DNA from 3 places in the Streptococcus sp. 2_1_36FAA genome. Region 2 is predicted to be linked to each of the others. Evidence: predicted binding sites of a transcription regulator. Region 2 holds the regulator's gene; each other region holds the start of a gene.
The links. The regulator Rex, encoded in region 2, represses fermentation and respiration genes when NADH is low (regulators of the CRP and FNR family bind a similar motif). The targets are predictions, from matches to a motif close to TTGTGAANTANTTCACAA.
Positions count from the first base shown of each region.

Region 1: a site for Rex is predicted at 2,773-2,790, ahead of HMPREF0847_RS08685 (2,3-butanediol dehydrogenase). Genes of this name have one in related genera too.
Region 3: a site for Rex is predicted at 8,450-8,467, ahead of HMPREF0847_RS06675 (class II fructose-bisphosphate aldolase). Genes of this name have one in related genera too.

Region 1 covers NZ_KI391976.1:161,595-172,115, forward strand. Annotated here, with positions in the region: gene HMPREF0847_RS08675 (TVP38/TMEM64 family protein) at 5-631, shown strand; gene HMPREF0847_RS08680 (DMT family transporter) at 683-1,594, opposite strand; gene HMPREF0847_RS08685 (2,3-butanediol dehydrogenase) at 1,693-2,739, opposite strand; gene HMPREF0847_RS08690 (hypothetical protein) at 2,967-3,260, opposite strand; gene gatB (Asp-tRNA(Asn)/Glu-tRNA(Gln) amidotransferase subunit GatB) at 3,353-4,786, opposite strand; gene gatA (Asp-tRNA(Asn)/Glu-tRNA(Gln) amidotransferase subunit GatA) at 4,786-6,252, opposite strand; gene gatC (Asp-tRNA(Asn)/Glu-tRNA(Gln) amidotransferase subunit GatC) at 6,252-6,554, opposite strand; gene aspS (aspartate--tRNA ligase) at 6,757-8,493, opposite strand; gene HMPREF0847_RS08715 (cysteine hydrolase family protein) at 8,896-9,453, opposite strand; gene codY (GTP-sensing pleiotropic transcriptional regulator CodY) at 9,453-10,241, opposite strand.
Region 2 covers NZ_KI391973.1:468,947-479,467, forward strand. Annotated here, with positions in the region: gene gyrA (DNA gyrase subunit A) at 170-2,623, shown strand; gene HMPREF0847_RS02295 (class A sortase) at 2,627-3,382, shown strand; gene radC (RadC family protein) at 3,466-4,146, shown strand; gene HMPREF0847_RS02305 (redox-sensing transcriptional repressor Rex) at 4,166-4,813, opposite strand; gene HMPREF0847_RS02310 (DUF4649 family protein) at 4,916-5,149, opposite strand; gene HMPREF0847_RS02315 (DUF1831 domain-containing protein) at 5,184-5,531, opposite strand; gene HMPREF0847_RS02320 (cysteine desulfurase family protein) at 5,521-6,648, opposite strand; gene HMPREF0847_RS02325 (ribose-phosphate diphosphokinase) at 6,658-7,614, opposite strand; gene HMPREF0847_RS02330 (CYTH domain-containing protein) at 7,686-8,255, opposite strand; gene HMPREF0847_RS02335 (GTP pyrophosphokinase) at 8,354-9,019, shown strand; gene HMPREF0847_RS02340 (NAD kinase) at 9,003-9,827, shown strand; gene HMPREF0847_RS02345 (RluA family pseudouridine synthase) at 9,817-10,521, shown strand, end outside.
Region 3 covers NZ_KI391975.1:272,170-282,690, forward strand. Annotated here, with positions in the region: gene HMPREF0847_RS06635 (hypothetical protein) at 1-228, shown strand, start outside; gene HMPREF0847_RS06640 (MarR family winged helix-turn-helix transcriptional regulator) at 499-957, shown strand; gene HMPREF0847_RS06645 (ABC transporter ATP-binding protein) at 950-2,716, shown strand; gene HMPREF0847_RS06650 (ABC transporter ATP-binding protein) at 2,706-4,463, shown strand; gene manA (mannose-6-phosphate isomerase, class I) at 4,625-5,569, shown strand; gene HMPREF0847_RS06660 (CTP synthase) at 6,011-7,624, shown strand; gene HMPREF0847_RS06665 (GyrI-like domain-containing protein) at 7,694-8,104, shown strand; tRNA gene HMPREF0847_RS06670 (tRNA-Leu) at 8,249-8,334, shown strand; gene HMPREF0847_RS06675 (class II fructose-bisphosphate aldolase) at 8,512-9,393, shown strand; gene HMPREF0847_RS06680 (ABC transporter ATP-binding protein) at 9,686-10,521, shown strand, end outside.

The DNA.
Region 1 (10,521 bases), on a different contig from region 2:
AAGTATGTCAGAGAGAAATCGACAATTACAGGCTGTGTCCCCTTTTTTACAAAAAGTTATTAATTGGTCTTCTATTATTGGGGCTGTTGGGACTATCGCCTTTTGTATCTGGGCTTATCAAGCCGGAGTTTTACAATCAAAAGAAACACTCTCTGCTTTCATCCAACAAGCAGGCATATGGGGACCCCCACTCTTTATCTTTTTACAAATTCTGCAAACTGTGGTCCCAATTATTCCTGGAGCTTTAACCTCAGTCGCTGGTGTCTTTATCTATGGACACATCGTAGGAACGATCTATAACTACATCGGTATCGTCATTGGTTGCGCCATCATCTTCTACCTGGTTCGAATCTATGGCCCGGCCTTTGTTCAATCCGTTGTCAGCAAGCGAACTTACGACAAATACATTGGCTGGCTTGATGAAGGCAATCGTTTTGATCGTTTTTTCATCTTTATGATGATTTGGCCAATCAGCCCCGCAGATTTTCTTTGTATGCTGGCTGCTCTGACCAAGATGACTTTCAAACGCTATATGATTATTATCATTCTGTGCAAACCCTTCACACTAGTTGTTTACACTTATGGCTTGACTTATATTATTGATCTCTTCTGGCAAATGGCGCCCAAATAAGAAGAAGCATACAAAAGACCGAGACAAATGTCTCGGTCTTTTGAGATAGATTTATAAAAGTCCTTTTTTTCTTTGGATGAGCAAGTCTTTTAAAGAAATCAACATAACCGCGACTAGAATCATAGCCATTCCTAGAAAATCTAGAGCGTAAAATTGTTCCTGCATGATTAAAAAAGCAAAGAAAACTGCTGAAATCGGCTCAATCGAAGCTAGCAAACTTGATTTAACTGGTCCTACCAAGGTTGTTCCTTTCAAAAAGACGGTATAGGCAAAGATGGTTCCAACAAGGATAATACCGAACAAGGCCATGACAATATCAGGAGTAAACTTCCATTGATGTTGACTTAAGCCACTGAAAAGGAGTAAAAGAAGGCCAGCTACTGTCATACCAATTCCAATCACCAACATACTACCCCATTTTTTTATCACATCAATAGGCAAAAGGATATAGAGCGAGTATGTAAAGGCAGAGAATAAACCTAGAAGTAAGCCCTTTGGCGTCATAGATAACTGATTAAGCTGACCATGAGTTGCAATCAAGAAAGTACCACCAATCGCTAAAATCATCGAAGCGATTTCTGATACAGTTGGGGAGACCTTATCCTTGATGCAAGTATAGGCTAAAAGCCCCACAGGACATAAATATTGTAGCACTGTTGCTGTTCCTGCATTTGTTTCATGAATAGCCTCCAAATAGGCGTATTGATTAAGAAAAAGACCAAACAAAGCAAAAACAAAGATCATCACGAGTGATTGCTTATCCTTCCAGATCTGACCAAATGACTTGGGATCAGCAAAATAAGCCATCCCTATCAGAGCAAGACCCGCCACTAATAAGCGAAAGTTGGCCAAACTCAGAGCAGAAAATCCGTGCACCATCAAATATTGGCCACTCGTTCCAGACAGCCCCCAAGCTGTCCCAGCCACTAGTGTATAAATGGTCCCTCTTACTGTCTTAGACATCCTAAATCTCTCTCCTATTACTTTGTTTATTATAGCATAAACCATAAAGAAAAATCAGCCAATTTTGACTGATTTTCATACCATAGTTAAGCAAAAATTTATTCAGGGGACACCAAAATTTTAATCTGAGCCTTATCCTGAGTCAGCTCGATAAAGCCTTCTTGCACAATATCCTCCAGCTTAATCTTCTTGGTCACAAGCTTATCCGCAGAGAAGTAGCCTTGCTCCATCAGCTCCAGCACCTTAGGGAATATATGCCGATAGGCGATAATACCCTTAAGCGATTTTTCTTGAATGGCAAATTCATTTGGATTAATGCTGGCTTCTCGCTCCCAAATAGAAACCACCATACATTCTCCAGCCTTGTGAACAGCAGCCAAAGCTTGCCCCAGAACAACTGGTACTCCGGTTACTTCATAAGACACATCTGCTCCACCACCCGTTAAACGCTGGATAGCAGCTACCACATCTTCACCTTCTTCTGGTCGCACAATGATGGCCCCAAGCTCCTCTGCTTTTGCTTGGCGCTCTGGAGATAACTCGACACCATAAATCTTAGAGGCACCGGCCGCCCGCAAAGCCTCTACAATCAAGAGTCCAATTGGTCCCAAACCGAAGACCACCGCAGTATCGCCCGTCTTAAGAGCTGACTGACGGACCGCGTAAACTGCCACAGCAGCAGGTTCTGTCAAGGCTGCCTGCTCATAGCTAAGACTATCTGGAACTTTGTGAACAATGTCTCCATCCAAAACACAATATTTGGCAAAACCACCATCAGCCGCCAAACCGACAAAGTTTAGATTAGGGTCCAAATTATAATCACCGACAAGATTATGCTTAGCTAAAATAGGTTCAACTGTTACCCGATCGCCAACTTTGACCCGTGTTACGTCACTTCCAACCTCAACAATTTCCCCAGCAAACTCATGTCCCAAGGTTACAGGCGCTTTCTGTCCAGAGTAGACATGCTCTGTTTCAGTCGGAATAAAAATTGGTCCGTCCAAGTATTCATGCAAGTCAGTACCACAGATTCCTGTGAACTTGACCGCAATCTTAACCTGATGCGGTTTGACTTCTGGTACGTCCACCTCTTCAATGCGAACATCTTTAGCGCCATACCAACGAGCAGCTTTCATTTTTGCCATAAACATACCTCGCTTTATAATTCGTTAGTTTTATTGTAAACCCTTTCACAAACCTTGTCAAAAGATTAGCAGAATCTCAGAAAAAAGATTTAATTAAAAACATTTGTTACTTCAAATTATATCACTTTGTTTATTATAGGATAGAAGAGAAAAAATCAGTCACTTCTGACTGATTTTTCTATAGTTTAGAAAATCTTAAATTCCGCTCCTGTTGCAATTTGGGAATATTAACCCTCTATTTCAAGAAGTAAATAAGGTAAGCCTAAGATAGTCCCAAGAATTCCTAGCATAACACGAATTCCAGAAGCTTTAACAAGTACCTTTTGGCCATTTTTTACTTGAATTTTATGAGACTTCATAAAACTTTGTCCAACCTGTAGCTCAATACTGTCTCCCTCAAATGACAGAGTTTTGCTTTCATTATTTGAAAGTTTATGTACAAGTTCACCATTAAGATATACCGCTACTTTTTGAGCAACACCAACAATACCCGTATCACGCGTAATTGTAATTTCCGACATAACTAACTCCTTTAATTTTTATCTATTCTATCATATCGGATATTTCAAGAAAAAGCAAAAAACCAGCCTCACGACTGGTTTTCTACTTATTTCTATAGTTTTTCCAACTCTTCATTGAGCAGTTTTTGTGCTACTTGCGGGTTAGCTTGGCCCTTAGTGGCCTTCATGAGCTGGCCGATCAAGGACTTGGCCGCATTCTTATTGCCACCCTTATAGTCATTGATAGCTTTTTCGTTGTTGGCAAATACTTCTTGGATGATTGGCAGAAGCTGGGCAGGGTCTGAGATTTGAATCAGACCAGCTTTTTGCACATATTCCTTGGCAGAGCCACCATTTTTAGCTAGATGGACAAAGACCTTCTTAGCAATCTTAGAGGAAATCGTTCCGTCTGAAATCAGAGCAATCATTTCAGTCAGGTTCTCAGGCGTCAGCTCAATCTCAGAGATGGTCTTGCCTTCGGCATTGAGGTATTGAGCCACATCTCCTTGGAGCCAGTTAGAAACAGCCTTGGCGTCACCGCCTGCCGCAACAGCTGCTTCAAAGAAATCTGAAACTGCTTTCGTCGCTGTTAACTGCTTGGCATCGTAGTCAGACAGACCATAATCGCCCACATACTTAGCCCGGCGTTCTTTTGGAAAGGCTGGCAGACTGCTACGCACTTGCTCAATCCAAGCATCCTCAATCTCAAAGATAGGCAGATCAGGCTCTGGGAAGTAACGGTAGTCCGCTGAACCTTCCTTAACCCGCATGAGCAGAGTTTCGCCAGTTGCTTCGTCATAACGACGGGTTTCCTGACGGATTTGGCCACCGCTGCGTAGGATTTCAGCCTGGCGTTTTTCCTCAAATGCTAGACCCTTACGAACAAAGTTGAAGGAGTTGAGGTTTTTCAGCTCAGTCTTGGTACCAAACTCTTCCTGACCATAAGGACGGATGGAAATATTGGCGTCGACACGCATGGAGCCCTCTTCCATCTTAACATCAGAAATGCCCGTGTACTGGATGATTTCCTTGAGGGCAGTCAGATAGGCATAAGCTTCTTCTGGACTGCGCATATCCGCTTCAGATACAATCTCAATCAGTGGCACTCCTTGACGGTTGAGGTCCACATAAGAGTAGCCATCGCTACCGTGGGTATTCTTTCCAGCATCTTCTTCCAAGTGAGCCCGCTCGATACGGATTTTCTTGGTCGTGCCATCTTCTAGCTCAATCTCAATCCAGCCATTGTAGCCAATCGGCTCATCAAACTGAGAAATTTGATAGGCTTTTGGATTGTCCGGATAGAAGTAATTTTTGCGGTCAAAGTGCATCTTCTGGTGAATATCCATGTTCAAGGCCAGAGCAGCCTTGATACCATAGTCAATGACACCCTTATTCATAACAGGCAGGACACCTGGGAAGGACCAGTCAATGATATTGGTGTTGGCATTGGGATCTTCACCGAAGTGAGCTGGAGCTGGTGAGAAAATTTTTGAATTGGTCTTCAATTCAACATGGACTTCCAGTCCGATAACTGTTTCAAAGTTCATTATTTTTCACCTCCAAAGATAACTGGCTGCTGTTTGTGGTAGTCAGTCGTCGCTTCAAATGCTGCGGCTGCCTGATAGATGGTCGCTTCATCGAAGTGGTTCCCAATCAGCTGCAAGCCGACAGGAAGACCGTCTGCAAAACCAGCTGGAATTGAAATGCCAGGTAGGCCAGCCAGATTGACTGGAATGGTCAAAAGGTCAGCCAGATACATAGCCACTGGATCTTGGTTTTGACTGCCCAAGTCATATGCTACTGTTGGTGCAGTTGGACCTAAGATCAAATCATATTTTTCAAAAACCTTAGCAAAATCTTGCATAATCAAGGTCCGAACCTGACCAGCTTTCTTGAAGTAAGCATCATAGTAACCAGATGACAAGCTGAAAGTACCCAGCATGATCCGACGTTTCACTTCTTCACCAAAGCCTTCGCTACGAGATTTGACATAGACATCTTCTAGATTTTCAATGCCTTCTGCGCGGTAGCCATAGCGAATACCGTCAAAACGTTGCAGGTTAGAGCTGGCTTCAGAGGAAGCAATGATATAGTAAACAGCCACACCGTACTTGCTATGAGGCAAGCTAACTTCTTCAACGATAGCTCCCAAGATTTCCAAGTGCTTCGCAGCTGCTAAAATCGTTTCCTTAACCTTGCTGTCAATTCCCTCACCCATGTATTCCTTAGGCAGGGCAATCTTCATTCCCTTGATGTCTTGGCCAATCTTGCTGGTAAAGTCTGGCACTGCCTCTTGTGATGATGTCGAATCCTTAGGATCATTACCAGAAATAACATTCAGAAGCTGTGCATTTTCCTTAACCGTTTGAGAGAAAGGCCCAATCTGGTCTAAAGAAGAACCAAAAGCAATGAGACCAAAACGAGAAACCCGTCCGTAAGTTGGCTTGAGACCGACTACACCGTTAAAGGAAGCAGGCTGGCGAATAGAACCACCCGTATCCGAACCTAGTGACAGACGGACCTGACCAGAGGCAACAGCTGTCGCTGAACCACCAGATGATCCACCAGGAACCTTACTGCTGTCCCAAGCATTCTTAGTCGTCTTAAAGTAAGAGTTTTCGCTGGAACCGCCCATGGCAAACTCGTCCATGTTGGTCTTCCCAACGATAATCATATCCTTACCGTAAAGCTTCTCTACGCTGGTCGCATCGAAAATCGGCTTATAGTTGTAGAGCATTTTAGAGGCAGCCGTCGTCAAAATCCCCTTGGTTGAGATATTGTCCTTAACTGCCAGCGGAATCCCGCTCATGAGATTGTCAGCATCAATGCCCTTGGCATCTAGAGCCGCAGCCTGAGCCAAAGCTTCCTCTTCGCTAACAGTAATGAAGCTGTCTACAGCTCCTTCACGTTCTTTAATATCCGCCAAAGTTGCCTGAGTTAACTCTACCGCAGAAATTTCTTTCTTGACCAGCAAATCATGCAACTCTTCAATAGTCTTGTGATTAAAAGTCATTAGGCATCTCCTCCGTCATCTAGGATGGCAGGCACTTTGATGTACCCCCGCTCTTTTTCAGGCACATTTTGGAAAAGCTCTTCCCGATTCCAGCCTGGCTGAGCCACATCTTCTCGCATATAGTTGATATTGGCAGCTACATTAGAAGTGAAAGGCACACCCTCTGTATCTACTTCATTGAGCAATTCGACCATGTCGACAATCTTAGACAAAGTCGTTGCAAACTCAGCTGTTTCTTCTGGTGAGAAAGCCAACTTTGATAGCTTAGCTACATGACTTACTTCTTCTTGAGTAATCTTCATCTCTGATTCCTTTCGTAGAATATGTGAGTTTTAGTGACTGAAAATAAGAATTTGAGTTGAGTTCTTTATTTCCAGAGCTTAGCTCACCTTCGATTTGATAGGCTAGAGGACACCGATTTTTTAGCATCCACTAACTCCTTTCTTGGGCTTATTCCTGCTATCTTTCAGGAATTCGCATCATTTCATTTTACCATATTTGGCTCTATTTCTTCAATTCCAAATGCAATTCTTTTACCTGTCTTTGGTCAACCAGACTCGGACTTTCCAGCATAGGATCAAAGCCTGTACCATTTTTTGGAAAGGCGATGACCTGGCGAATATTTTGCTCTCCAGCCAAGATCATAACTAAACGATCCAATCCTAGAGCTAAACCACCATGTGGCGGGAATCCGTATTCCAAGGCTTCCAGGAAGAAACCAAAGTCACGTTCATAGTCTTCTCGGCTCATGCCTAAAAGCTCAAACATAGCTTCCTGAGCCTTCCGATCATGAATCCGCAGACTTCCTCCGCCAATCTCATAGCCGTTCAAGACGATGTCGTAGGCGTGGCTACGGAATTGACCAGGCTCTTGGCCTTCTTCAAAGATTCCCTGTGTGAAAGGATGGTGCATAGCTTGATAGCGATTTTGATCTTCATTCCACTCCAGCAGTGGCCAATCTACAACCCAGAGGAAATGAAGCAGACTCGGATCAATCAAGTCTAAAGCTTTTGCGACTTCTAGGCGAAGATGTCCCAAAGCTTCCCGAGCTCGACGCTTCTTAGCCATGACTAGCAGGATTAAATCTCCATCCTTTGCCTCAAAACGTGTCAGTAACTCCTGACTTTCAGCTTCAAAGGTGCTAGCCAAATCACCAACCAACTGGCCATTTTCAACCTTGAGGCTGGCAAAACGGCTACAACCAAATTCCTTCATTTCCTGATAGTAGTGACTTAGTTGCTTTTTGCTAAAAGCACTAGCCGCACCTGGCACACAGATTCCCATCACTTCCTCTTGGTTATCCAAGGCTTTCTTGATAAGAAGCGATTCATTGGACTGGCATAAATCCGTCAAATTCTTCAGCTCTAAACCAAAGCGTGTATCTGGCTTATCAGAGCCGAAACGACTCATAGCTTCTTCATAGCTGATCGTCGGAAAAGCTTCCGTCAGCTCTAAACCATGAGTTTTCTTGACAACAGACTTGAGCATAGCTTCAACCAGAGCTCGGATTTCTTCCTCGCTGGCAAAGCTCAACTCCAAATCCACCTGAGTAAACTCTGGCTGCCGGTCCCCCCGCAGGTCTTCGTCACGGAAGCAACGAACAATCTGATAATAGCGCTCAAGGCCAGCTCCCATAAGCAACTGTTTGAGCATCTGTGGGCTCTGAGGTAGCGCGTAGAATTGATTTTTATAGATCCGACTAGGAACTAAGAAGTCTCTAGCACCTTCAGGAGTTGACTTAGTCAGATAAGGCGTCTCCACTTCCAAAAAGTCCAAACCATTCAAATATTCTCGAATAGTTGAGGTGACCTGATGACGAACTTTAAGGTTATGTGTCATCTTCTCACGGCGCAAGTCCAGGTAGCGGTATTTCTGACGCAGGTCTTCTCCTGTATGAGCATGCTGATCTAGCTCAAAAGGTAATGTCTTGCTACTAGCAATGACTTCAATTTTCTCAGCTCTCAGCTCAACCTGACCAGACTTAATGGCTTTATTAACAAAACGCTCTTCACGCTGAACAACTTGTCCAGTCACTGCAATAAGATCTTCCTTGCCGATTTCTTCCAGCTTAGCAAAATCTTCAATCTCACCGCTAACAAAAACCTGAAGTAAGCCCTCACGGTCCCGCAACTCAATAAAGGCCAGCTTACCGTGATTGCGGATATTTGCCACCCAGCCTTGTGCTGTCATAGTCTGTCCAACTTGCTCTAAACCATAGTTTCCGATAAAAATTTCTTTCATCTCTTCCTCTTTCTTTATACTCTCATTTGGTGAAAGTTTCTTTTTCTATATTCTTGCATTCCCATACCAATAGCCCACCAAATCATTATAGAAATCCATTGTCGGCTTCCTTGTTGGTTGATCAAAAAGCCTTGGATAGAACTTCGTTGTCTATTTTGAATGAAATCTTAGAGATATAGAAAAAACCACAGCTTCCTCTGTAAAAACAGACGAAAACCGTGGTACCACTGTTATTTGCCACCTAAAAAGGTAGCCTCTAAGCTCGTAACGTGAGCAACGTTTGCGCTTTATCACGCAAAAGATTATGAAACATGTTCTTCGAATTGTGCTTTCTTGGCGCTGCTCTCAGCTTCCAGCGCTCTCTGTGCAAGTTAGCATACCTACTCTGTTTCTCTTTTACTTTTAAATTGTTTCTATTATAGTCGAACCTAGTACATTTTGCAAGTGATTGAGGGCAAATTTGTGATTTTCCTCTGAAATCGAAGCAACAGCCGGCTCTATCACTTGGATATGGTAGCCTAAATTGTAGGCATCAATTGCCGTATGCATAACGCAAATATCCGTCAAGACTCCTGTCAAAATGACCGTATCTACATGTCTTTCTCTCAAGCGAATATCTAAATCCGTCCCAGAAAAAGCAGAATAGTGGCGCTTATCCATCCAAAAGACCCGAGAATCTCCTTTATGTTTCTCATAGAAATCTGCCAAAGGTCCATATAAGTTTCGACCACTAGTTCCCTTGATATTGTGGGGAGGGAAAAGCTTGCTTTCAGGATGAAAGGCATCATTCTCATCGTGGGCATCAATAGTAAAAAAGATATAATCCCCACGCTCAAAGGCTTCTTCAGTTACTTGGGCAATGGCTTCAGAAATTGCCTGAGCAGGAGCTCCGGCTGTCAACTTTCCCTCGTCTGCCACGAAATCAACTGTATAATCAATCGAAATTAGCGCTTTTGCCATCAGTAGTCCCTCTTTTTAATTTCCTCAAAAACATCTGGAATCAACACTTTCAGATAAGTCCCCTTCATTCCCAAAGAACGGCTCTCAATGATCCCAGCACTCTCTAGCTTACGCAAGGCATTGACAATAACAGACCGCGTAATTCCAATACGGTCAGCAATGACAGAAGCTGTCAAGTGGCCTTCATTCCCATTTAGCTCTCCTAGGATAGCTGAAACAGCCCGTAATTCTGAATAAGACAAAGTGTTTACTGCCATTGTCACTGCTGTACGACGACGGATATTCTTTTCATCTTCTTCTCTTTGGAAATTCAATAACTGAATGCCCACAACGGTACTTGAAATTTCTACTAAGACCAAATCATCATTATCAAATTTCTCGTCATTTCGCCAAATAATCAAAGATCCCAAACGAATCCCTGAAACATGAATTGGTGCAATAGTTGTCAAACCATCTGGAAAATCCGACTGTGTCTCAACCGGAAAGATGGATAATTCATGCTCGACTGGCAAATTAGCCTCTGTATCGTAAATTAAATTAGCAGAACGAATATAATCATCTGGGAACATTTTAGTTTGGTAGAAGGCCTCTACACGGTCATTGTTTGTTTTGTACCGCATAAAGTAACCCAACAAACGTCCCTTGCTATTAACAATACAAGCATTACAGTCCATAATTTCTGCCAACTGTCTTGTAATGTCATTGTATGGCAACTCTTCTTGAAGCTGCTCTTCAGAGCGCTTCAAAATAGATGTAATTTTTCTTGTTTTTTCTAATAAATGTGCCATAAGCCACCTCGTATTTAGTCCGATTGATTATATCATAAATTGACAGAAATTTCAATAATTATCTGAAAATTGCCTATTGAATAATAATTCTTTACAATTTATCCAGCGAACGATTTTAGTTCCTTCAAAACCAACATATTTTTGAAAACAGCGCGAGGTCCTGATTTAAATTTATTGGGATTTCAACGCTTCTTTTTGTAAAAAAAGGAAGTTAGGAGCTTATCTCATCCTAACTTCCGGCCTATTATCTTATTCACTATATCTATAGCTTCTTCAAAAA
Region 2 (10,521 bases):
GGGTTTGTCCCAAACAAGTCTATTCTATCACTTTTAACATGCTTTGTCACGGCAGATGGTCAACTTTAAAAGATGTAAACGTTTTTAGGATCAAGGCTATTTTCTGAAAAAATGTTTAAAATATGATATAATAGTACAGTTATATAAAGTGAAAAGAGGCATTTTTTTAATGCAAGATAAGAATTTAGTAAATGTCAATCTAACGAGTGAAATGAAGACAAGTTTCATTGACTATGCTATGAGTGTTATCGTTTCTCGTGCACTTCCAGATGTTCGTGATGGATTAAAACCGGTTCATCGTCGGATTCTTTATGGAATGAATGAGCTGGGAGTTACTCCTGATAAACCACATAAAAAATCAGCCCGTATTACAGGTGATGTTATGGGTAAATACCATCCGCATGGTGACTCTTCTATTTATGAAGCTATGGTTCGGATGGCGCAATGGTGGAGCTATCGCTACATGCTTGTTGATGGCCATGGAAATTTTGGTTCCATGGACGGAGATGGAGCTGCTGCTCAGCGTTATACAGAGGCACGTATGAGCAAAATTGCTCTTGAGATGCTTCGTGATATCAACAAGAATACTGTTGACTTTATCGATAACTATGACGCTAATGAGCGAGAACCAATAGTCCTTCCTGCACGTTTTCCAAATCTTTTGGTCAATGGCGCAACTGGTATTGCTGTTGGAATGGCGACTAATATTCCGCCTCATAATTTAGCGGAGTCTATTGATGCAGTTAAGCTAGTCATGGATAATCCTGAAGCAACAACCCGTGATATTATGGAAGTTTTGCCTGGGCCTGATTTTCCAACTGGCGCTCTAGTTATGGGCAAATCAGGTATTCACCGTGCTTATGAAACGGGGAAAGGATCGATCGTTTTACGTTCTCGGACTGAAATCGAAGAAATGAAAAATGGTCGCGAGCGGATTGTCGTAACTGAGTTTCCTTATATGGTTAATAAGACTAAGGTTCATGAACACATTGTTCGCTTAGTACAAGAAAAACGCATCGATGGTATTACAGCTGTCCGTGACGAGTCTAATCGTGAGGGTGTCCGTTTTGTCATTGAGGTTCGTAGGGATGCGTCTGCTCATGTCATTCTAAATAATCTCTTTAAATTGACACAAATGCAGACCAATTTCAGCTTTAATATGTTAGCGATTCAGGGTGGTGTTCCTAAAATACTCTCTCTCCGTGAGATCCTTTTAGCTTATATTGAGCACCAAAAAGAAGTTGTGACTCGTCGAACAGCCTTTGATAAAGATAAGGCCGAGGCTCGCGCTCATATTTTAGCAGGTTTGCTAATTGCTCTTGACCACATCGATGAAGTTATTCGCATTATTCGCAACAGCGAGACGGATGCTGAAGCACAGGCTGAATTAATGGCTAAGTTTGAATTGTCTGAACGTCAAAGTCAGGCTATTCTCGATATGCGCTTGCGTCGTTTGACTGGTTTGGAACACGATAAAATTCAGTCAGAATATGATGAATTGATTGCTCTAATAGCTGATTTGGCAGATATCTTAGCTAAACCTGAAAGAGTTCTTACAATTATTAGAGAAGAATTGGATGAAGTTAAGCGGAAATTTGCTGATGAACGTCGAACAGAGCTTATGGTAGGAGAAGTTCTCTCTCTAGAAGATGAAGATCTGATTGAAGAAGCGGATGTTTTGATCACCTTGTCAAATAAAGGATATATCAAACGTTTAAACCAAGATGAGTTTACAGCTCAGAAACGTGGAGGTCGTGGTGTTCAAGGGACAGGCGTCAAGGATGATGATTTCGTCAAGGAACTTGTTTCGACTAGTACTCATGATCGTCTACTCTTCTTCACTAATAAGGGACGAGTTTATCGTCTGAAAGGATATGAGATACCTGAATATGGCCGGACTGCAAAAGGTTTACCAATTGTGAATCTCCTGAAATTGGATGAAGGAGAAACAATTCAAACTATTATCAACGTTGAACAAGATCATAGCCAGGACTCTTATCTCTTCTTTACAACTCGGCTTGGGGTAGTCAAGCGTACTAGTGTGGCTGATTTTGCTAATATTCGTCAGAATGGACTCAAGGCTTTGAATTTGAAGGATGAAGACGAGCTGATTAATGTTTTCCTAACTGATGGAGCTGCTGATGTTATTATCGGAACAAAATTTGGTTATTCTGTTCGCTTCAATGAGACAGCTGTTCGTAACATGAGTCGTATTGCAACTGGTGTACGTGGTGTTAACCTAAGAGACGGTGACCAGGTTGTTGGAGCAGGTGTTGTGTCTGACAACGATGAAGTTCTTGTTATTACTGAGAAGGGTTATGGTAAGCGAACTCTTGCTAGTGAATATCCGACAAAAGGCCGTGGTGGTAAAGGGATTAAAACAGCTAATATTACAGAGAAAAATGGTCCTTTAGCTGGTTTAATGACAGTCAATGGTCAAGAAGATCTGATGATCATAACCAATACTGGTGTGATTATTCGGACAAGTGTTGCAAATATTTCACAAACTGGTCGCTCTACAATGGGTGTTAAGGTTATGCGTCTTGATCAGAATGCTCAGATTGTTACCTTTACAACTGTAGAAGCAGATGATAAAGAAGAGTTGCAAGACGAGAAGGAGTAAAATATGGCTAGAGGATCACGAAGAGCCAAGAAGAAACGTAGTAGACGTAATATTATATTAAATATTCTTTCGGTTATCTTACTGTTAGTTGCACTTGCCCTAATCTTTAATTCTTCAATTAGAAATATGATTATGGTTTGGCATACAAACAAGTACCAGGTTTCTAAAGTATCTAAGAAAGAAATTGAGAAGAATAAAGCAAGTAAAGGTAGTTTCAATTTTGAAAAGGTTGAGCCTCTATCGACTGAAGCAGTTTTAAATGCTCAATGGAAAGCGCAACAACTTCCTGTTATCGGTGGGATTGCGATTCCTGAACTATCCCTTAATTTACCAATTTTTAATGGACTGGAGAATGCAGGTCTTTATTATGGCGCTGGTACTATGAAAGAAACTCAGCAAATGGGAAAAGGAAACTATGCTTTAGCTAGCCACCATGTTTTCGGGATTACGGGAGCCAATGAAATGCTCTTCTCCCCTCTTGATCGAGCAAAAGCTGGTATGAAGATTTATCTGACAGATAAAGATAAAGTTTATACTTATTCAATAACTAGTGTTGAAAACGTGGAACCTGAAAGGGTAGATGTGGTTGATGATGCAGCTGATGGTACAGCAGAGGTTACTTTGGTAACCTGTGAAGATGCTGCGGCAACTTCTCGTACAATTGTTAAGGGTGTTTTAGAAAGTGAAACTCCATACAAAGAAACACCGAAGAAGATTTTGAACTACTTCAATAAATCATACAATCAAATGCAACTATAAATCTTATAATAAAAAAGAAGGAAGCATAAGTTTAATGCTTTCCTTTTTTCTTTTGCGAATAAATAGATTGTAAGGAGGTTTTTATGTACAGTATATCATTTCAAGAGGAATCATTATTACCACGGGAACGATTAGTAAGACTAGGAGCAGAGCAGTTAAGCAATCAGGAATTGCTGTCTATTCTCATTCGTACAGGAAATAAAAAAGAGAATGTATTCCAAATAGCTAGTAGAATTTTAGCATCAGTATCAAGTCTGACTGAACTGCGTCACATGACTCTATCTGAACTACAGGGGATATCTGGTATAGGGCAAGTAAAGGCGATTGAGCTACAGGCCATGATTGAGTTGGGTAGTCGTATTTCAAAAGCGGAGAATTTTGAAGGAGAACGTATACTGAGTAGTCAAAAACTTGCTAAGAAAATGCAACAGGAATTAAGTCATAAAAAACAGGAGCATTTGGTTGCACTTTATTTGAACACACAAAATCAGATTATTCATCAACAGACAATTTTCATTGGAAGTCTGACTCGGAGTTTAGCAGAACCTAGGGAGATTCTTCATTATGCGATTAAGCATATGGCGACATCAATTATCTTGGTCCATAATCATCCTTCAGGCGCGACTAGGCCAAGTAGGGATGATGATCAGGTGACTGAGAAAATAAAAGAAGCCTGCGAAATGATGGGCTTCGTTTTATTGGATCATTTAATTGTGGGAGGGGATAGCTATTATAGTTATCGAGAGGAAACAGACCTCATTTAAGGACGGTTAGCTATAGTGCTTAATCATGCTCTTTTTTCATAAAGTAGAGAAGAGTTTGCAGTTCGCTTGTCAAATCGACGTACTGAACCACAATTTCTTTTGGCAGGTGAAGATGTACAGGTGAAAAACTCATGATCCCTTTTATTCCAGCCTCTACAAGAATATTGGCTACTTCCTGGGCTTTTACACTTGGAACAGTTAAAATTGCTGTCTTGATGTCAGCGTCCTTGATTTTCTCTTTGATTTGAGAAATTCCATAAATTGGAATGCCGTCAGGAGTTTTTGTTCCAACTTCTTTATGGCTATCAACGTCAAAAGCCATGACAATTTTCATCTTATTTCTTTCGTGGAAGCGGTAGTGGAGAAGAGCGTGCCCCATATTACCAACGCCTACAAGCATGACATTGGTGATTGAGTTATCATTAAGTAGATCAGCAAAAAAATTCATTAATTTTTTAACATCGTAGCCAAAACCTCTGCGTCCAAGTTCACCAAAATAAGAAAAATCTCTTCGAACAGTAGCAGAGTCAATACCAATTGCTTCAGCAATTTGTTTGGAACTGGCTTTTTCTATTTTTTCTGCATTAAAACGTTTAAAAATACGGTAGTAGAGGGATAAACGCTTGGCAGTTGCACGAGGAATACTTGAATTTTTTTCAGTTTTCACAAAATCACGTCCTTTCATTTCTATTTTATAGAAAGTTTGTGAAAAAATCAACTATTTTAAAATAATCCAAGAAAGTAAAAATAAAAAAGAAAACTAAAATCCTTAGTTTTCTTTTTTATTTTCGTATGCTGACAAATCAAACTGTGACATGGTTCGATAGAGATTGCCTATTTTTCCTTCGTAGGGAAGTTCCTTACCGTTATAAGTCAAAGAGAGGACCTTTAAGTTATCCGGAATAGTGACACAGCCTGAAAAAGCTAGCATGAATTCATCAAAATCAAGATAACGAACGATTCGTTCGGCCTTATAAGAATCTAAGTATTTAAGTTCAATCATGTATATTCTCTGCTATTCTTGAATGAATGTTGGATTATTGTTCTGTCTTTATAAAAATCTCTCTCTCAACTAAACTATCCATCAAAAAGTAGAATTTCTGCTGAATAATCTTTTGATCTTCTGATTTAAAAATATTAACTAAGCGAAGACCAGATTTATCTGTGATATTAATTTTAAAGCCTGACAGGTCTTTATTGAAAATAATCTTCAACAAAAATCCTTGACCACTATTTGGAATTTCTTCTAAGAGGCGAGTTAGCTCAAAGTTTCCTACTTTTGTTTCGGCAAAGGTATTATCCTTTAATGTAAATTTTTTAACATTTGGATTTACTTCATAACTGTATAAACAATCTTTTAATGCTACTGACTTTTCAAAGGCCATGTGTTTCTCCTAAAATTTCTTTTAATTTTTTTGTTAAAATTTGTACTTCTTGAACAGTATTTTGATCAGAAAAACTGATTCTGAAGGATTCTTTTAATCGGGGGGATGTCTCACCATAAAAAGCCGACAAAACGAGGCTTGGCTCAATCGCTCCAGCAGTACATGCTGATCCTGTGGAGACAGAAATACCTTCCATATCTAACTTCATCAGCAGAATATCGTTTACTTGGCCGGGAAATCCCATGTTAAGCACATGAGGTAAATGAGGCTCCTGTTCATTGAGATAATAGTCGATAGTGCCGAGTCCTTTCAAAAGTTCGTGTCGAAGCTCTTGAATGTGACTGGAGTTTTCGGTTATATGTTCAATGTTATTTTCCAGTGCTGTGGCCATTCCGGCAATGGAAATGATGTTTTCTGTACCAGCTCTTTTTTTATCTTCCTGGCTTCCACCGTGAAGTAGATTATCAAAGTGGAAATCTTTAGCATATAAGAAGCCAGTTCCCTTCGGCCCGTGAAATTTATGAGCTGAAGCACTTAAAAAATCAATTCCTAATTCTTCTGGATAGATAGGAATCTTCCCCATAGCTTGAACCGCATCTACATGAAATTTTGCTGGATGAGCTTTTAAAACTTCTCCAATTTCCTTAATAGGTAGTAGATAACCGGTCTCATTATTAGCAAACATGGTAGAAACAAGAATTGTGTCAGGACGAAGTGCATCCTTTATATCTTTTACTCGTATCTTTCCGTCGACTGGTTGGATAAAAGAAATCTCAAATCCGTATTTTTCGGCTAAATGGTGTAAGGGTTCTAAAACAGAATGATGCTCAATTGCTGTCGTAATAATGTGTTTTCCTAGATCTTGATGCTTGAGAGCATAGCCTTTTAGTATGGTATTATTGCTTTCGGTAGCACCAGAAGTGAACAGAATATTTTTGGCATTAGTTCGCAATACCTGAGCAATAGTCTGCCTGGCCTGTCTAAGAATCTTGCTAGCCTCTCGTCCATGTTGATGAGTGCTAGATGGATTTCCATAGACCTGTACCATTAAGTCGGTCATCTTTTGGATAGCTACAGACGAAAGAGGGGTCGTGGCTGCATTGTCAAAATAAATCATCTTCAGTCCTTATTTTTTATTATATGCAAAGAGAGGACTGACTGGTTTTCTCTCTTGGATGCGGACAATAGCATCAGCAATCAACTCACTTGCTGTGATATACTGGATGTTTTTTGGAGTTTTTTCTTTGGTGTCTACAGAATCGGTTACTAAAATTTCTTTGATCGGAACAGCATCTAATTTTTCAGCGGCACCGTCAACGAAGATACCGTGGCTTGAAACCGCATAGATTTCGGTTGCTCCTTCTCGATCGACAATTTTAGCAGCTTCAGTAAAGGTACGTCCAGTATTCAAGATGTCATCAATTAAGATCGCTTTCTTACCAGCTACCTCACCAATAATATACCCTTCATTGCGGTGAGCATCGTCTTGAGCATAGTCTATAATAGCGATAGGAGCATCTAGATGTTCTGCTAAACTACGAGCTCTCTTAACACCTGAGTTCTTTGGACTTACAACGACAACATCATCACCTGTTAAGCCTTTATCGCAATAGTGTTTTGCAAAAAGAGGAACAGTGTAAAGATTGTCAACAGGAATGTCGAAGAATCCCTGCACTTGAACAGCGTGTAGATCAAGAGTCAGTACTCGATTCACACCTGCTTTTACTAACATATTTGCTACTAGTTTTGCTGTGATTGGCTCCCTAGGCGCCGCTGTACGGTCTTGACGAGCGTAACCAAAGTAAGGAATTACAACATTAACTGAGTTAGCACTGGCACGATTACAAGCATCTACCATGATGAGCAGTTCCATCAAATGGTTGTTTACTGGAAAACTTGTAGATTGAATGATGAAAACATCAAAGCCACGTACGCTTTCTTCGATGTTGACTTGGATTTCTCCATCAGAGAACTGACGTGATGAAAGTTTCCCAAGCGGTATTCCAGCAGCTTTTGCAATCTTCTCAGCGATAGCATGATTTGAGTTGAGCGAGAATAATTTCATGTTCTTTTTGTCATTGATTGAACCAAACATACCTAAAGATAACTCCTTTAATTTTCTGATTACTATTTTATCAAAAATATAAGAATTTTTCAGCTATTTGGCAAGTTTTTAGCAAATCTAGCGATCTTGCTTTTTAGGGGTGTGTACGGGAGATTGTTTTCTTGTAGAAAGTCAAAGAAATTAACTTTTCCATCTTCAGCTTCTTGAACTTCAAGTTCGATTTCATAATCGTGAACATCAAAATAAAAATTTTCATCCAGAGCTAGAAGTCCAAACTCATGTTTCATTTCTCTGCGAATGGTGGTTAAGTGGCCTAGGATATTTAATTGATTCAGCTGAATCTTCGTTTTCTTCAAGTTTTCAAGAATCTCTCCCTCTGGTAGAGTCATACTCCCAATTATAGAATTAACTTCATCTGCTGATAAAGCTTGGTTGTATTCCATTGTTCCTACCCCTTGTGATACCTTCAAAGTCAGCTCAGCTGAATCCTCAAAACGACGGATACGTAAGGCCATTTTGTGGTCTCTAATAAAAAAATCGGGAGTATCGATATAATAATTTGTTTGTTTTACAGGGGTAATATCTTTGAAAAGTGGTAGCAGACTGTCGAATTGTTCTTTGTTTAATCCGGATTTGTATTCAATCTCTAAATGGTTCATTGTTGATCCTTTTCTTTCGTTTGAAAACGATTTATGTTATAATAATAGACGTATTTATTTTATATAAAATAATTAAAAATGACAAGGTGAGCGCGTTTATGGAGTGGGAACAATTTTTAGACCCTTATGTCCAAGCTGTTGGTGAGTTAAAAGTCAAACTGCGTGGGATTCGAAAGCAATACCGCAAGCAACAACGACACTCACCTATAGAATTTGTAACCGGTAGGGTCAAGTCTATTGAAAGTATCCAAGAGAAGATGGTTATGCATGGAATAAGTTTAGAAAACTTAGACCGTGATATGAATGATATTGCAGGACTTCGAATTATGGTTCAATTTGAGGATGATATCACTGAAGTTCTGAAAGTCTTGCGTCAGCGGAAAGATATGAAGATTGTTCTAGAGCGAGATTATATCACTTATAAGAAGCCAAGTGGCTACCGTAGCTATCATGTGATAGTTGAATATCCTGTTGATACAATTGACGGTAATAAAGTTGTCTTGGCTGAAATTCAAATTCGGACCTTAGCCATGAATTTTTGGGCGACAATTGAGCATTCTCTGAATTATAAATATAAGGGAGAATTTCCTCAAGAAATTAAGGAAAGGTTGGAAATAACAGCTCGAATTGCCTATGAATTGGATAAAACAATGGGTGAAATTCGCCATGATATTCAAGAGGCTCAGGTTCTTTTTGATCCTCCTTATCGGATGTTAAATGACGGCGTAGGAAATAGTGACGATACAGATGAAGAATACAGATAAAAAAATTGCTGTTTTTAGCAATTATAAACCTCAAAGTAAAGAAGTCTGCCAATTGTTGATTAAGAAACTAAGGCAGAATCGTTTCATTTTAACTGATAAAAATCCTGATATAGTTATTTCTGTAGGCGGAGATGGTATGCTCCTGTCTGTTTTTCACAAGTATGAAAACCAATTAGATAAAGTTCGTTTTGTCGGTGTTCATACTGGACACTTAGGATTTTATACTGATTACCGAGATTTCGAAATTGACAAGTTAATAGATAATCTAAAATTGGACACAGGTGCTCAGGTTTCCTATCCGATTTTAAATGTTAGAATTTTTCTTGAGGATGGTTCTGTAAAAACTAAACTAGCTTTGAATGAAGCTACGATAAAGCGATCAGATCGGACTATGGTCGCTGATGTCATGATTAACCATGTGGCCTTTGAACGCTTCCGAGGGGATGGGATTTCAGTTTCTACTCCGACAGGCAGTACGGCTTACAATAAGTCCTTAGGTGGAGCAGTTCTCCATCCGACAATCGAGGCCTTGCAAATTGCTGAGGTGGCTAGTCTTAATAATCGTGTATATCGTACTTTGGGCTCGTCTATTATTGTTCCCAAAAAAGATAAGATTGAAATCTTTCCAACTCGAAATGATCAGCATACGATTTCGGTGGATAATAGAACTTATACTTTCAAGCATATTGCTAAGGTTGAATTTCAAATAGATAATCATAAAATACATTTTGTCGCTAGCCCAAGTCATACGAGCTTTTGGAACCGAGTTAAGGATGCCTTTATTGGAGAAGTAGACGATGAGATTTGAGTTTATTGCAGATGAACATGTCAAAGTCAAAACTTTTCTCAAAAAACATGATGTTTCAAAGGGGCTTCTTGCTAAAATTAAGTTTAGAGGCGGAGGTATTTTAGTAAATGACGAACCGCAAAATGCAATTTACTTGTTAGACATTGGTGATAAAGTTACGATCGATATTCCCAAGGAAGAAGGTTTTGAAAGTTTAGAAGCGATTTCGAAAAAACTAGAAGTGGTTTTTGAGGATGATCATTTTTTAATACTTGATAAACCAGCTGGAGTCGCAAGCATTCCTAGCGTGAACCATTCTAATACTATGGCTAATTATGTCAAAGCTTATTATATAGATTCTGGTTATGAGAATCATCAAGTCCATATTGTGACACGTTTGGACAAGGATACTAGCGGTCTTATGCTATTTGCCAAACACGGCTATGCCCATGCACGATTGGATAAACAATTACAAAAAAGAGCTATTGAGAAGCGTTATTTAGCCCTGGTTAAGGGAGATGGTCTTTTAGAAAAAGAAGGGGAAATTATTGCTCCGATTGCGCGTGATGAAGATAGTATTATTACACGAAGAGTTGCCAAAGGAGGTAAATATGCTCATACTAGTTACAAGGTGATTGAGCAATTTGGCAACATCTATCTAGTGGATATTCACCTTCATACAGGAAGGACGCATCAGATTCGAGTTCATTTTTCA
Region 3 (10,521 bases), on a different contig from region 2:
AGCGAGAAGTTCTTCTTATGGCAGGAGATTGAGAAGATTGAATATGACCTTTACCGGTCTCATAGGACGTCTGCAGAACCGACCATTCGAATTCTATATTTTTATCCTAAGGATCAAGACGCAAGTGCCGTTTCTTTAAATTTGGACCATGTGAAAGATGTTAGTTTCAACGAACTCCATCAACAAATTTCCGAACTTGCCCCTCATATTAAGTGGCTATTTCCATAGAAAAGAAGAAAGTAAAGATGAGACGAGGGGACCTCATTTTTCTATTTAGTAGACGTTTTTATAGCATTAAAAGAAGAGTTGATGAGGCGTAGAATAGGTCAAGGACGAGATTTTTCGACTAGATAGAACTGGGATTTTTGTTCCCAGTTTCTTTTTTGGAAATATAGTTCTCATGGAAACTTTTTTCTTGACATTTTTTATCCTAGTGATAAAATAGTTCTCATGGAAACTTATTAGTTCTCAAGAGAACTAAATAGAAAGGAGCATGTATTGGAAAAGCCTTTATTAGAGTTCAAACGTTTTGGTCGTCAAATCTATCGGATGATTGAATTGAGAGCTAAAGAACGTGGGATTGAATTTATGGCCGGTCCTCAAGGTCAAGTTATATATTTTGTGTCTCAGCGAGATAAAAAAGGAATCCAGACTTTTATCCGAGACATTGAATGCGAGCTAGATATTTCTAAATCAGTTGCCAGCAATTTGATGAAGAGAATGGAAAAAAATGGGACCATTATCTTGAAAGTGAGCAAAACAGATAAAAGAGCAAAAATTATCCAACTAACAAACGTCGCTCAAGATAGCCTCAAAGAAATCCAGGATTTTTTTAATGAAATCGATCGCTGTCTCCTCCAGGGTGTTTCAGAAGAAGAATTGGCAACCTTCACTCTGGTTATGGCGAAATTCCACCAAAATATTGAGAAATTAGAAAGCGAGGATGCCAATGTTTAAATTATTTAAACGCTTGACGTCAAAAGAAATCGGACTGATTTTGATGACAGTTGTTTTTATCTGTCTGACCGTTTATTTAGAGTTAGAAGTTCCGACTTATATGTCAGAAATTACAACCTTACTACAGACACCGGGGACAACGACAGGAGATCTATGGGTGCCAGGTTTGAAAATGCTAGGCCTATCCTTTGCCAGCTTATTCTCCTTGGTAATAGCTGGTTTTGTGTCCTCTCGGATGGCTTCTAGCTATACTACCCGCTTGCGTGAGGATATTTTTAATCGTGTCTTGGATTATTCTGATTCAGAGATTAAAAAATTCTCTATCCCTAGCCTTCTGACCAGAACAACCAACGATATTACCCAAATTCAGGTGTTTATCGCTATGGGACTACAAGTTGTTATTCGAGGAAGCATCATGGCGATTTGGGCTATGACGAAGGTTGTTGGCAAATCAGATGCTTGGTTGATCGCTGTTTTAGTCGCGGTTGCAGCCATTATATTAATGACGATTGTCTTAGTGACTTTGGCTTTTCCAAAGCAATCTATTGTACAAACCTTGACAGATAAATTAAATAGTGTGACACGTGAGAGTTTGACAGGGATTCGGGTTGTTCGGGCCTATAATGCTGAAGATTACCAGGATGCAAAATTTGGTGCAGCAAACGACGAGGTAACTAGCCTTAATATTTTTATTAACCGCTTCATGTCTTTGTTCAATCCGATTATGAGCGGAATTTCAAGTGGTTTAACGCTGGCTATTTATTGGATTGGAGCTTATTTGATTCATAGTGCAGCATCTGCTGATAAGCTTGGTCTATTCAGTGATATGGTTGTTTTCATGTCTTATGGTATGCAGGTTGTAATTGGCTTCTTGCTGATGGGGGCTTTGTTTATTGTTTTACCACGTACCCTTGTTTCAGCTGGTCGGATTAACAAAGTGTTAGCACTGGATAGCAGTATCAAAGAAAAAGATCAGGCACAGACTGAGGGCCAAAGTAAAGGACAAGTAACTTTTGAAGATGTTTCTTTCCGTTATGCAAAAAATTCTGAAGCAGTAATTGAGCATGTTAGTTTCACTGCTAAAGCTGGTGAAACAGTTGCCTTTATTGGATCTACTGGCTCAGGTAAATCAACCCTTGTCAATTTGATACCTCGTTTCTATGATGTGACAGAAGGTAGGATTCTAGTCGACGGTATAGACGTCTGTGACTACGAGCTTAAAGCTCTACGTAATAAGGTAGGGTATATTCCGCAGAAAGCTGTACTTTTCTCAGGGACAATTGCTTCAAATTTGGACTTTGGAGAAAGCATGGAAACTCCACTAGATGAAGAGAAAATGTGGGAAGCCCTTGAACTAGCACAAGCCAAATTATTTGTAGAAGAAAAAGAGGCAGGACTTGAATCTGAAGTAGCCCAAGGAGGCACGAACTACTCTGGCGGTCAACGCCAACGCCTGGCTATTGCGCGTGCATTGGCCCGTAAGCCGGAAATTTTGATATTTGATGATTCTTTCTCTGCTTTGGACTATAAGACAGATCGTATTTTACGAAAAGAATTGGCAGAACAGACCCAACATATGACAAAACTGATTGTCGCCCAACGAATTTCTACTATTATGGATGCCGATCAAATCCTAGTTCTAGACAATGGTAAAGTCGTTGGACAAGGTACCCATAAAGAGTTGTTGGCTACGAATGAAGTGTACCAAGAAATTGCTTATTCTCAATTATCAAAGGAGGAACTAGAAAATGGAAAATAAAAAAACATCTTTATTTACCCAGATGAAGCCCTATATTAAAGGCTTCCAGCTTCCTTTTGTCATTGCAGTAGCCGGTGCTATCATTTCTAGTATTATTACAGTGTTTGGTCCCTATAAGTTGCGTGAAATCACAAACTTAATTACAGAAGGTCTAGTAGGTGAGATGGACTTGGGAGCTATCTCAAATATAGGTTTCTTCCTAGCTTTCCTTTATGTTGTGGGTTCTCTTATCAATTATGCGCAGGGTTACGCTATTTCGGATATGATTCAGCACTTTTCAAAACGTTTGAGAACTGCGATTGCAGAGAAAATCAACCGCCTGCCCTTAAGCTACTTTGATAGTCATTCCCAAGGGGATACCCTATCACGTGTGACAAATGATGTAGATACAGTTGGACAATCGTTGACACAGAGTTTGGGCACCCTGATTTCTTCAGTCTTGCTTTTAATTGCTGTGCTCTTTATGATGTTTTATACGAATGTTGTACTTTCATTTGTGACGATTGGTTCGGTCTTATTGGGTTTTGTTTTCTCAGCAGTTCTGATGGCGAAATCTCAGAGATATTTCCAAGAACAGCAAAGTAATCTAGCAGCTATTAATGGTTATGTCGAAGAAATGTACTCCGGGCACAATGTTATTACTAGTTACAATGGTGCAGAAAAGACACGTTTGGCATTCAATGTCCTCAATCAAAATCTGTATGCTAGTATGTGGAAGTCACAATTTATTTCAGGAATTATGTTTCCACTGATGAACTTTGTTGGTAATTTTGGCTATGTGATGGTTGTGATTGTAGGTGCCACAATGGCTATTAATGGCTCCATTAGCATGGGTACGATTGTGGCTTTCATGGTCTACGTACGAATTTTTTCACAACCTCTTTCTCAAATCGCCCAGGGAATCACAACACTCCAATCTGCTAGTGCAGCTATGGGACGTGTCTTTGAGTTTCTAGCAGAAGCAGATATGGAAGATGATTCTCATAAACCGAAAGCTTTGACAGAAGTCAAAGGAGACGTTCATTTTGAAGATGTCTTCTTTGGTTATAATCCAGATAAGACTATTATTCATGATTTTTCAGCTCAAGCTAATGCTGGTCAAAAAGTAGCGATTGTTGGCCCGACAGGTGCGGGTAAGACAACGATTGTTAACCTACTCATGAAGTTTTATGATATTGACCGTGGTCGCATCACCATTGATGGCGTTGATACCAAAGAAATGAAACGCTCTGAAGTTCACGATGCTTTCTCTATGGTGTTACAGGACACATGGCTTTTTGAAGGGACCATTAAAGAAAACTTGATCTACAATCAGAAAGATATTACTGATCAAGCAGTTGTTGAAGCTGCAAAAGCGGTTGGTGTCCACCACTTTATCATGACCTTACCAGACGGCTATGATACAGTTCTGGATGACACAGTCAGTCTTTCTGTTGGTCAAAAGCAGCTCCTAACTATTGCGAGAGCTCTGCTCAAAGATGCGCCACTCCTTATCTTAGATGAGGCGACTTCATCTGTCGATACACGGACGGAAGAATTGATTCAAAAAGCGATGGACAAGCTGATGGAAGGCAGGACGTCCTTTGTCATTGCTCACCGCCTGTCTACTATTCGCAATGCTGATTTGATCCTAGTCATGCGTGATGGGAATATTATCGAGCAAGGAAACCATGACCAGCTCATGGAGCAGGGAGGTTTCTACGCCGATCTTTACAACAGTCAGTTTGTTGAAGAAGATCAAGAATAAAGAAGAAAGCACTGCAATTGCAGTGCTTTTTGAATTTGTCCTAGAAATAAGAGTAATTACTAAATTTACTGTAATTTTTGATATAGAAAGGTGAAGGGAGATTATTTTAGCTTATCCATTTTTTGATATAATAAAGAAAAAGTACATTTTGGGGGTAAGACATGTCAGAACCATTATTTCTACAATCAGTCATGCACGAAAAAATTTGGGGTGGAACCAAGCTGAGAGATGAGTTTGGCTATGAGATTCCTAGTGATAAAGTCGGTGAATATTGGGCAATTTCAGCCCATCCAAATGGTGTATCCACTGTGAAAAATGGCCGTTTTGCTGGTCAAAAGTTAGATACGCTTTATGCTGAACATAGGGAACTTTTCGGGGACCGTTCTGAGCCGGTCTTTCCTCTCTTGACCAAGATTTTGGATGCCAATGACTGGCTTAGTGTCCAGGTCCATCCAGATGATGCATACGGCTTGAAGCACGAGGGTGAGCTAGGGAAAACTGAATGTTGGTATATTATTGCTGCAGATGAAGGTGCAGAGATTATCTATGGTCACAGTGCCAAGAGTAAAGAAGAACTTCGCGAACAAATCGAATCCAAGAACTGGGATCAGCTCTTGACGAAGGTAAAGGTTAAAGCAGGTGACTTCTTCTATGTACCAAGTGGAACCATGCATGCTATTGGTTCGGGTATCTTGATTTTAGAAACTCAACAGTCTAGTGATACAACTTACCGTGTGTACGACTTTGACCGCAAGGATGATGCAGGAAATCTCCGTGAATTGCACCTAGAAAAATCTATCGATGTTTTAAATATTGGAGAACCCGCAAATAGCCGTCCAGTCAATTTACAAGTGGATAATCTGTCTTCAACTTTACTGGTTGCTAATGATTTCTTTGCTGTCTACAAGTGGGAACTGACTGGCCAGGCTGATTTCACTAAAACAGCTGACTATACGCTCAACAGCGTATTAAATGGACAAGGTCAGTTAACAGTAGATGGTCAAGTCTATCCAATTCATATGGGAGACCATTTTATCCTACCGAGCGATGTGGCTAGCTGGAAGTTAGAAGGTCACGATCTAGAAATGATTGTTAGCCATCCATAAATTAAGCTAAGCGGGGAGCGTTCATATTTTTGAAAAACTAAGTAGTATTTGAACAAAAAATTTTCGAGACAATCATTGCTCTCTGGCAGGAACAAGAAGTAGCTGTGGGTGCCACTCACGATCTCGTTAATCAATGCTACGAAATTGTTTTTAAAAAATCAGAACGATCTAGTCCTATTTAGCGGAGTCTATACCCTATGTAGAACTTAAACTACATGTCCTTATGTCGATAAAAAAGAGATGAAAACTGACTGAAAACATTTGACAATTTTTCAGGTTTGCGATATCATACTGTTCGGGCACCTCTTTTAGAGGTCAGAGCTTCCTGTTTCCAGGGAGCTATTTTTCTTTTTCAGACAGATTATGGAAAATCCTCCTCTAGATAAGAATTCAGTAACCTTGAGGTTGCTGGAACGAATTGTTTTATGAAAAGGAGCATGTATGTCAACTAAATATATTTTTGTCACCGGCGGTGTAGTTTCTTCTATCGGGAAAGGGATTGTAGCAGCTAGTCTGGGTCGGCTTTTAAAGAATCGCGGTCTCAAGGTTACGATTCAGAAATTTGACCCTTATATCAATATTGATCCGGGTACCATGAGCCCTTATCAGCATGGGGAAGTGTTTGTCACAGATGACGGAGCTGAGACAGATCTGGATCTAGGGCATTATGAGCGTTTTATTGACATCAATCTCAATAAATACTCCAATGTCACCACTGGTAAAATCTATAGCGAAGTCCTGCGCAAGGAGCGTAAAGGCGAGTATCTGGGGGCGACGGTCCAAGTCATTCCGCATATTACGGATGCTCTCAAGGACAAGATCAAGCGGGCGGCACGGACGACGGACTCGGATGTGATTATCACAGAGGTTGGTGGCACAGTAGGGGACATCGAGTCTCTTCCTTTTTTAGAAGCTTTACGCCAGATGAAGGCGGATGTCGGAGCAGACAATGTCATGTATATCCATACGACCCTTCTTCCATATCTCAAGGCAGCAGGCGAAATGAAGACCAAGCCGACTCAGCATTCTGTCAAAGAGTTGCGAGGTCTGGGAATTCAGCCAAATATGCTGGTCATTCGGACAGAACAACCAGTTGGACAAAATATCAAAAACAAACTGGCTCAATTCTGTGATGTAGCGCCTGAGGCGGTCATTGAGTCGCTGGATGTAGAGCATCTCTACCAAATTCCTCTTAATTTGCAGGCGCAAAAGATGGACCAAATCGTCTGTGACCATCTGAAACTGGATGTACCGGTAGCGGATATGACAGAGTGGTCAGCTATGGTAGAAAAAGTGATGAACTTGAAAAAGCAGGTCCATATTGCTCTTGTAGGTAAGTATGTTGAGTTGCCAGATGCCTATATTTCAGTTGTCGAAGCGCTCAAGCATGCTGGCTATGCCAACGATGCAGAGGTTAAGATTGACTGGATTGATGCGAATCAGGTAACTGCTGAAAATGCGGCAGAACTTCTTGGAAAGGCGGATGGGATTATCATTCCGGGCGGCTTTGGTCAGAGAGGAACTGAGGGTAAGATTCAGGCAATCCGCTATGCGCGTGAGCAAGATGTGCCTATGTTGGGGATTTGCTTGGGTATGCAGCTGACCTGTGTTGAATTCGCCCGTCACGTCCTTGAGCTGGCAGATGCCAACTCAGCGGAGCTCAATCCAGACACGCCGTATCCAATCATTGATCTTATGCGTGATCAGATTGATGTCGAAGACTTGGGTGGAACGCTGAGGTTGGGGCTCTATCCTTCTAAGCTTAAACATGGTTCTAAGGCGGCAGCAGCTTACGATCATCAAGAAGTTGTGCAGCGCCGTCACCGTCATCGCTATGAGTTTAACAATGATTTTCGCGAGCAGTTTGAGGCGGCTGGATTTGTATTTTCAGGAGTTTCACCAGACAATCGCTTGGTCGAAATAGTAGAAATCCCAGAAAATAAATTTTTCGTGGCATGTCAATACCACCCAGAGCTTTCTAGCCGTCCGAACCGACCTGAAGGCCTTTATACGGCTTTTGTTACTGCAGCGGTAGAAAAGAGCTCGGAAAGATAGACTAGCTTTGTCTGACCTAAGCGACTTTTCTAGAGAAATGTTATAATGAAAGCAAAAGGAGGGAAGAAGATGTTTCTAAACATTTTAGCTAGTATTCGTACTAATAATTTTCAAGATGAGCATTGTATAGAAAAAATCCAAACTCTCTGGCAGGAACAAGAGGGAACTGTGAAAGAAGCTTTTGCCCAAGGGGAACCAGTCTATGCCGTCTATCATGACTATGCCAGTGATTACAAAGGAGACTACAATCTCTCTATCTGTCGTTTGACAGATGGGGACGTCTATGATTTTGATACATCCGAGCAGACCTATCAAGTATTTGAGGCTGATAAGGAGGATCCGCAAGCGATTCTTCATGCTTGGCAGAGGATTTGGCAGGCAGAAGAAACAGGCGAGCTTCATCGAGGCTACACTTTCGACTTTGAAAAATACGATCCCGACCAAACGGTGGCTGTCTTTGTTGCGACTCAGCAGCCCTAAGTTTTCTGTGTTCCTGTCTTAGCTTCATTTTCGTTTAGATTTCCTATCCTTGTTGATTGAGTAGAAGGTTGATTTTTTGAAATAAACTAAAAAATTTTCTTGACAAGCCTTACCTGTCCTGTTATACTAGTAAGGTACTCAATCGCGGGGATGGCGGAATTGGCAGACGCGCAGGACTAAGGATCCTGTGACCGCTTTAGGTCGTGAGGGTTCAAGTCCCTCTCTCCGCATCAAGTAAGCTGGCTTCGGTCAGCTTTTTCTTTTTGTAGCAGAAGCACTTAAAAAAGCTAAGTGTCTCCCTGTAATTCTTTAAAATTTCAGGAAAAACTAGCAATTTTAGTGAAAAAGTGATAAAATAAACAATGTAAGTGGTTTAACCACAAAAAATAAGAGGAGGCCTGATAAGAATGGCAATCGTTTCAGCAGAAAAATTTGTCCAAGCAGCTCGTGACAATGGTTACGCAGTTGGTGGATTTAACACAAACAACCTTGAATGGACTCAAGCTATTTTGCGTGCAGCAGAAGCTAAAAAAGCTCCAGTTTTGATCCAAACTTCAATGGGTGCTGCAAAATACATGGGTGGTTACAAAGTATGTAAAGCCCTTATCGAAAACCTTGTTGAGTCAATGGGTATCACTGTACCAGTAGCTATCCACCTTGACCACGGTCACTACGAAGATGCACTTGAGTGTATCGAAGTAGGTTACACTTCTATCATGTTTGACGGTTCACACCTTCCAGTAGAAGAAAACCTTAAATTAGCTAAAGAAGTTGTTGAAAAAGCACATGCTAAAGGTATCTCAGTAGAAGCTGAAGTTGGTACTATTGGTGGTGAAGAAGATGGAATCATCGGTAAAGGTGAATTGGCTCCAATCGAAGATGCTAAAGCAATGGTTGCAACTGGTATTGACTTCTTGGCAGCAGGTATTGGTAACATCCACGGCCCTTACCCAGCAAACTGGGAAGGTCTTGACCTTGACCACTTGAAGAAATTGACAGAAGCTCTTCCTGGCTTCCCAATTGTATTGCACGGTGGTTCAGGTATTCCTGACGATCAAATCCAAGCAGCGATCAAACTTGGTGTTGCGAAAGTCAACGTAAACACTGAATGCCAAATCGCATTTGCAAACGCAACTCGTCAATTTGTACGTGAATACGATGCAAACGAAGCAGAATACGACAAGAAGAAACTCTTCGACCCACGTAAATTCTTGAAACCAGGTTTCGAAGCTATTACAGCAGCTGTTGAAGAACGTATTGACGTATTTGGTTCAGAAGGTAAAGCTTAATCTAGCTGAACATTACAAAACAGAAACCTGCCCGTAAGGGTAGGTTTTTTGGTGTTTTAAGGAAACTATTAAACCAGAAGTTTGGATTAAAAGTATTATTTTAAGAGAGAAATTTTCAATTTCATGCTCTATAGGCAAACGCTTGCATTCTATTTTTTCTTGGACTATAATAGGTTGGTATAGAGCCTTCTGTGATAATAAAATGTAGAAGGTGTAGAAAGTAAGGGTTTAGAATACTTGTGTTTGAAAATACGATTTTCTATTCCTTACGATAGGGGAGATAGATAAGGCAATGATAGAAGTAGAGCATCTTCAGAAAAACTTTGTGAAGACGGTCAAGGAACCAGGGTTAAAGGGGGCTTTGCGCTCCTTTATTCATCCTGAAAAGCAGACTTTTGAAGCAGTCAAGGATTTGACCTTTGAGGTGCCAAAAGGTCAAATTTTAGGTTTTATCGGGGCAAATGGTGCTGGGAAGTCGACAACTATTAAGATGCTGACAGGGATTTTGAAACCGACATCTGGTTTTTGTCGGATTAACGGCAAGATTCCGCAGGACAATCGCCAAGACTATGTCAAGGATATTGGGGTGGTTTTTGGACAACGCACCCAGCTGTGGTGGGATTTGGCTCTTCAAGAGACTTACACGGTCTTGAAGGAGATTTACGATGTGCCTGACACTCTCTTTCATAAGCGCATGGACTTTTTGAATGAAGTCTTGGATTTGAAGGACTTTATCAAAGACCCTGTGCGGACTCTTTCACTTGGTCAACGGATGCGGGCGGATATTGCGGCTTCCTTGCTCCACAATCCCAAGGTTTTCTTTTTAGATGAGCCCACCATTGGTTTGGATGTTTCCGTCAAGGACAACATTCGTCGGGCTATTACCCAGATCAATCAGGAGGAAGAGACTACCATTCTCTTGACCACTCATGATTTGAGTGATATTGAGCAACTTTGTGATCGGATTTTTATGATTGATAAGGGACAGGAGATTTTTGATGGAACGGTTAGCCAGCTCAAGGAAAGCTTTGGCAAGATGAAGACTCTTTCCTTTGAACTGCTACCAGGGCAAAGTCATCTCGTCTCTCACTATGAAGGCTTGCCTGATATGACTATTGAAAAACAAGG